DNA from 3 places in the Xanthomonas vasicola pv. musacearum NCPPB 4379 genome. Region 3 is predicted to be linked to each of the others. Evidence: predicted binding sites of a transcription regulator. Region 3 holds the regulator's gene; each other region holds the start of a gene.

Region 1 (2,265 bases), 2.3 Mb from region 3:
TTGGCCGAGATGGTGCCGACCTGGGCAATCGCCTTGTCGTCGGTGGTGGGCTTGGAGATGTTCTTCAGCTCGACAACCGCAGCCTTGACGGCCTGGTCGATACCGCGCTTGAGGTCCATCGGGTTCATGCCGGCGGCCACAGCCTTGGCGCCTTCGCGGATCAGGGCCTGCGCCAGCACGGTGGCGGTGGTGGTGCCGTCGCCGGCGTTGTCGTTGGTCTTGGAAGCGACTTCCTTGACCATCTGCGCGCCCATGTTCTCGAACTTGTCAGCCAGTTCGATTTCCTTGGCGACGGAGACGCCGTCCTTGGTGATGGTCGGGGCGCCGAAGCTCTTTTCGAGCACGACGTTGCGGCCCTTCGGGCCCAGGGTTGCCTTCACGGCATTGGCAAGCACGTTGACGCCACGAACCATACGGGTACGTGCGTCTTCACCGAAACGAATGTCTTTAGCAGCCATTGGTTGTTACTCCGGAAATTGGGAATGGGAAATGAGAAATGGGTCAATCAAGGGCGGATCTCGGGGCTGGGTGGGATGGCGAGGGCGTTGGCCGCTCTACCGATTCCCGATTCCCTACTCCCGATTCCCGGCGCGTAGCGCCTGATCAGCCGATGACGGCCAGAATGTCGTCTTCGCGCAGCACCTTGTACTCGACGCCTTCGGACTTGTAACTGCTGCCGGCGTACTGGCCGTAGATGACCTTGTCGCCAACCTTGACCACGGGCGCGCGCAGGCTGCCGTTGTCCAGCGGCTTACCGGCGCCGATTGCGACGACTTCACCCTTGGTGGACTTTTCCTTGGCGGAGTCCGGGATCACGATGCCGCCGGCGGAAACTTCGTCGGCTTCGATCGGCTTGACTACAACGCGGTCGTGAAGCGGTTTGATGCTCATAGAGAAGACCTCTTAAGTATTTGATGGGCCTGGAAATTATCGGCGATGTTAGCACTCGCATATGACGACTGCCAGCACAGCGCGCGGAAAAAACCCGACAGAGCGGGTGCGGGCCAGAGATTGTGCTGCGTGGGCGGCCTTTCAAGGGCTGGCGGTAAAAATTTTTCTTTGACCGCTCCCTCCGAAACGCCGAGAGCGGCTGGCAAAACGTAGCGAGCGGTTGTCAGGTGGGCGCGGACGGCGCGGAAGAGCCGGAGTGTACGAGTGGTACATGAGGATTCCGAGCACCGTCCGCGCCCGCCTGGCAGACGCGCAGTAGTTTTTTCTGTCGCTCTAGAAATGGAACCAGGTTCCACCTTTTGTCATGCGCGCGTTTTACAGTCGGGATCGCATTCCCCGATCACAAGGAGCCGTCGATGAGGTGGCCGTCCCGTGTTGTGTCCCTGCGTTGCACCCTTCCCCTGGCCTGCGCGTTTGCGCTGAGCGCCACCTCCGCCAATGCGGCGGTCTTCATCAACGAACTGCACTACGACGACGCGGGCGCCTCCGGCGACAGCGGCGAAGGTGTGGAAGTGGTGGCCACGGCTGGCGAATCGCTAAGCGGCTACCGGATCTATCTGTACAACGGCAACACCCCCAGTGCTGCGGTGGTGTATGCCAACACGGCGGTACCGGCCGGCAGTGTGGTGAGCTGCGGCAGCCAGGTGCGTATCGCCACGGTGAGCTACGCCAGCAACGGCGTGCAGAACGGCCCCAACGACGGCGTGGCGCTGGTCGACCCCAACGGGCAGTTGGTGCAGTTCCTCAGTTACGAAGGCGCCATCACCGGCAGCGGCGGCCCGGCGGCCGGCGTGGCCAGCCAGAACCTGCCGGTGAGCCAGAGCAACAGCACCGCGGTTGGCAGTTCGCTGCAATTGACCGGCACCGGCAGCAGCAGCAGCGCGGCCAACTTCAGCTGGGCCGGCTCGGCGGCGCAGACGTTCGGCGCCTGCAACCGCGGCCAAACCTTCACTGGGAGCGACGGCGGCGGCAGCACCGGCGCTCCCACCATCGGCAGCACTACCCCGACCCAGGGTGCCACCGGCTTCCCGGCCGCCGGCGATCTGGCAGTGGGCTTTAGCGAAGCGGTGACGCTCAGCAGCGGCGCGTTTGCGCTGAACTGCGCCAGTTCCGGCAACGTGGCACTGAGTTACGCAACGACTGGCACCCGCTTCACGCTATCCACCAACACCGCCCTGGTCGGCGGCGAGCGCTGCACCCTGGCCATCACCGCCAGCGCCATCCGCGATGCCAGCGGCCTGAGCCCGGCGGCCAACCAGTCCATTGCCTTCACCGTGGCTAATGCCAGTGGCGGTGGCACTGGCTACTACTCGC
Region 2 (2,265 bases), 1.5 Mb from region 3:
GCATCTGGTGGAGCGTCGCTTTACCGAATACGTCACCGACTACTTCGACAAGGCGCTGGGGCATGAAGCCCTTGCCACCTTCATCCGCGGCTACGTGCAGCCCGAGCCGGTGGTGGGCGCGACCGTGCTCTACATCGAAGACAGTCGCGTGGTGGCCGAGGCGACCAAACGCATGCTCGAGCGCCAGAGCCTGAAAGTGGTGCACGTACTCACCGCCGAAGATGCCTTTGCGCTGCTTACCGCCGAATCGCTGGGCCGCACCGAGCGCCGTATCGACGTGGTGCTGACCGACGTGACCCTGAAAGGCGAGCTCAACGGCCGCGATGTGGTCGAGCGTATCCGCATCGATTTCGCCTACGGCAAGCGCCGTCTGCCGGTGCTGGTGATGACCGGCGATACCAACCCGCGCAATCAGTCCGAATTGCTGCGCGCCGGTGCCAACGATCTGGTGCAAAAGCCGATCGAAGAGCGCCTGCTGGTGACCAAGGTGTTGTTCCAGCTGCGCCTGGCACGCTTAGAGGATCAGGCTGTCACGCTATGACTGAAGTGGAAGCACGTATCCAGCTGGAACCGTCGTGGAAGGCAAAGGTGGGCGACTGGCTGCTACGCCCGGAGATGCAGGAGCTGTCGGCATTCCTGCGCCAACGCAAGGCTGCCGGTGCGCGGGTGTTTCCGCCCGGCCCGCAGATCTTCGCTGCCTTCGACGCCACCCCGTTCGATCAGCTCAAGGTGGTGATCCTGGGCCAGGACCCGTATCACGGCGAAGGCCAGGCGCACGGGCTGTGTTTTTCGGTGCTGCCGGGCGTGCCGGTGCCGCCGTCGCTGCTCAACATCTACAAAGAGATCCAGGACGATCTGGGCATCGCGCGGCCGGATCATGGCTACCTGATGCCCTGGGCGCGCCAGGGCGTGCTGCTGCTCAATGCCGTGCTGACGGTGGAGCAGGGACGCGCCGGCGCCCACCAGAACAAGGGCTGGGAAGGCTTCACCGACCATGTGGTGGAAACCCTCAATCGCGAGCGCGAAGGCTTGGTGTTCCTGCTCTGGGGCAGCTACGCGCAGTCCAAGGGCAAGGTCATCGACCAGGCGCGCCATCGCGTGTTCAAGGCGCCGCATCCCTCGCCGTTGTCGGCGCACCGCGGCTTCCTGGGCTGCCAGCATTTCTCCAAGACCAACGCGCATTTGCAACGGCGCGGGATCAGCCCGATCGACTGGTCGCTGCCGCCGCGCAATGAGTTGGACACTACCTCCGCCGGTGCCTGAACAGCGTTGCCGACAGCCTCGTTTTCGCAACCAATGTGTCACGGTTTGCAGAGGGGCTGGGTGGTAACGTAGGTGTCGAATTCGGATTGCCGGACTGTAGAACACCGGCGGCATAAAAAGCCCGAATGTTCTATAAATGGATTCTGGGAACTCTTTCTATACCCGGCAGTCCATTAGTTCGACTGCTAAGATGGTGCCTATGAACCAGACTACCTCGACTGCCCTTGTGGCAAACAATCTCCCGATTCCCAGTGCGCTCGGTTCGCTGGACGCCTACATCGGTGCCGTGCACCAGATTCCGGTGCTGTCGGTCGATGAGGAACAGAATCTGGCCCGCCGCTTCCGCGACGAGCTGGATCTGGACGCCGCGCGCGAACTGGTCCATTCCCACCTGCGCTTCGTGGTGCACGTTGCCCGCGGCTACAACGGCTACGGCCTGCCGCTGGGCGACCTGATCCAGGAAGGTAATATCGGCTTGATGAAGGCGGTCAAGCGCTTCGACCCGGACATGGGTGTGCGTTTGGTCAGCTTCGCGGTGCACTGGATTCGTGCCGAAATGCACGAGTTCATCCTGAAGAACTGGCGCATCGTCAAGGTCGCCACGACCAAGGCGCAGCGCAAGCTGTTCTTCAACCTGCGCAAGTCCAAGACCCGCCTGGGCTGGCTCAATGCGTCGGAAGTGACTGCGGTCGCCAAGGACTTGAACGTCTCCGAGCGTGAAGTGATGGAGATGGAGTCGCGTCTGTCCGGTCGCGATATCGGTTTCGATGCGTCGTCGGATGAAGACGACGATCACGGCCCGCCGTCGCCGGTGAGCTACCTGGTCGCCAACGAAGAAGATCCGTCGCAGGCGTACGAGCGTCACGACAGTGAAGACAATCAGCTGCAGTTACTGCGTGAAGGCATGGCTGGCCTGGACACGCGTTCGCGTGACATCGTCAAGCGCCGCTGGCTGGATTCGGATTCCAAAGTGACGCTGCAGGAGCTGGCCGACGAGTACGG
Region 3 (2,265 bases):
CCGTTGAGCTGCTGGGCGACGCTGTCGCAGGCCCCGATCAGCGCGGTGGCATGCGCCTGGCGGCGATGGTTGACGTCCAGCGCGGCGATCGCGGCCGGGTCCAGGTCCTCGCGTTCCAGTTCGGCCAGTTGGTGCTCCAGAAAGCCGATCCGGTCGGAGACATCGCCTTGCGCCGACAGCGCATCGCGCTCGTCCAGCAGCGCTTGCCAGCGCTGGCTGGCCTGGCGCACCTGTTCGCGCTGGGCGCTGTTACGGGCATAGGCATCGAGCAGGGCGAGCTGGCTGTGGCGGGCCATCAGCGCCTGATGTTCGTGCTGGCCGTGGATTTCGACCAGCCTGGAGGCCAGTTCCGCCAGCTGCGAGGAAGTGACCGGGCGGCCATTGATCCAGGCGCGCGAGCCGCCGTCGGCGCGGATGATCCGGCGCAGCTGACATTGCGCCTCGTCATCGAGTTCGTTGTCGGCCAGCCAGCTCAGGCCCGGATGCTCGGCCGGCAGCTGGAATTCGGCAGACAGTTCGGCGCGGTCAGCGCCGTGGCGGACCACGCCGCTGTCGGCGCGCAGGCCCGACAGAAAGCCCAGCGCGTCCACCATCAACGACTTGCCGGCACCGGTTTCACCCGAGACCACGGTCATGCCTGGACCGAATTCGAGTTCGGTGGCGCGGACAACGGCGAAATCCTTGATCGAGAGGTGTCTGAGCATGAGGTCGAGTGTGAACGCTTTGGGGAAGCTTAGGGTGGAAGGGGGCAGACAAGGAATCGGACGCTTGCCATCCCCGGGGCCAGACATTATCTATGCCCAGTCTCACCGGATGATCCCATGCGCGCGTCCCAGTCCCCAATGCTCGACCCCCGCGCCCGTCAGTTGCTGCGCACGCTGATCGCGCGCTACATCCGCGATGGCGAGCCGGTGGGCTCCAAGACGCTGGCCCAGCATGCGGGGCTGGATGTCAGTCCGGCCACCATCCGCAATATTCTGGCCGATCTGGAAGACGTGGGCCTGCTCAGCTCCCCGCATACCTCGGCCGGGCGCGTGCCTACTGCGCATGGCTACCGTGTATTCGTCGACAGCCTGGTGCAGATGCAGCCGCCCGGCGAAGAAGAAGTGCGCCGCCTGCGCGCGGAACTGGCCAGCGGCAACGGCACCCAGTCGCTGCTGGGCAGCGCCTCGCAGATGCTGTCGGCGATGAGCCACTTCGTCGGAGTGGTCAGTGCGCCGCGGCGCGAGCAGTTCGCGTTCCGGCATATCGATTTCGTGGCGCTGGACGCACGCCGGGTGCTGGCGATCCTGGTGTTTGCCGACAACGAGGTGCAGAACCGGGTGATCGAGCCACGTCGCGCCTACGAGCCTGCCGAGCTGGAACGGGTGGCCAATTATCTCAATGCGCAGTTCGCCGGGCGCGCGCTGGCGGACATCCGCGCCTGCCTGCTGCGCGAGCTGCGCATGGCCAAGAACGAAATGGAACAGCTGTTGGCGCATAGCGTTGACCTGGCCAGCGAGGCGCTGGTGCCGGCCGATGCCGACGATATGGTGATGGCCGGGCAGACCCGGCTGATGGGCGTGCAGGACCTGTCGGATCTGGACCGCCTGCGCGAACTGTTCGAGGCCTTCGCCAGCAAGCGCGAGATCCTGCAGCTGCTCGAACGCACCATCCAGGCGCCGGGCGTGCGTATCTTCATCGGCGAGGAAACCGGCGTGGTTTCGCTGGAAGGCGTCTCATTGGTCACCGCGCCCTACGCCGCCAACGGCCAAGTGCTGGGCGTGCTGGGGGTCATCGGGCCCAAACGCATGGCCTACGACCGGCTGATTCCGCTGGTGCAGACCGCCGCCGACGTGCTGGGCGCGGCCATGGAGTCGCCCGGCACGCGATAACCGGCATCGATCGGCGCGATCGTGTTTGCTTGAAACGCGCGCGAGCGCCCATATACGGGGTGACGTTGGGGCGGGCGTTCCGCTTGCCCGGGAACTGCACATGAACCAAGACCACCCCGAATTCGACTCCGAAGACCTGTCCCAGAACCCGCCCGAGACCGATCCGCTCAAGGCCGAGATCGAATCGCTGCGCAGCGAGATCGCGCTGGTCAAGGCCGATGCCCTGCGCGAGCGCGCCGACCTGGAAAACCAGCGCAAGCGCATCGCGCGCGATGTCGAGAACGCGCGCAAGTTCGCCAACGAGAAGCTGCTGGGCGAACTGCTGCCGGTGTTCGACAGCCTGGACGCCGGCCTGACCGCAGCCGGTACCGAGCCCAGCCCGCTGCGCGAT

Evidence for each region. Region 3 encodes HrcA, which represses chaperone genes, less so after heat shock. Its sites were predicted from a motif close to TTNGCACTCNNNNNNNNNGAGTGCNAA; they were not measured.
Region 1: the regulator HrcA is predicted to act here: its motif matches at 940-966, upstream of KWO_RS02675 (co-chaperone GroES).
Region 2: the regulator HrcA is predicted to act here: its motif matches at 1,426-1,452, upstream of rpoH (RNA polymerase sigma factor RpoH).

What each region holds. Positions count from the first base shown of each region.
Region 1 covers NZ_CP034655.1:569,867-572,131, reverse strand. Annotated here, with positions in the region: gene groL (chaperonin GroEL) at 1-458, opposite strand, end outside; gene KWO_RS02675 (co-chaperone GroES) at 604-891, opposite strand; RNA gene KWO_RS02670 (sX9 sRNA) at 1,089-1,164, opposite strand; gene KWO_RS02665 (endonuclease) at 1,308-2,265, shown strand, end outside.
Region 2 covers NZ_CP034655.1:4,591,532-4,593,796, reverse strand. Annotated here, with positions in the region: gene KWO_RS21215 (response regulator) at 1-541, shown strand, start outside; gene ung (uracil-DNA glycosylase) at 538-1,263, shown strand; gene rpoH (RNA polymerase sigma factor RpoH) at 1,463-2,265, shown strand, end outside.
Region 3 covers NZ_CP034655.1:3,059,719-3,061,983, reverse strand. Annotated here, with positions in the region: gene recN (DNA repair protein RecN) at 1-704, opposite strand, end outside; gene hrcA (heat-inducible transcriptional repressor HrcA) at 843-1,874, shown strand; gene grpE (nucleotide exchange factor GrpE) at 1,975-2,265, shown strand, end outside.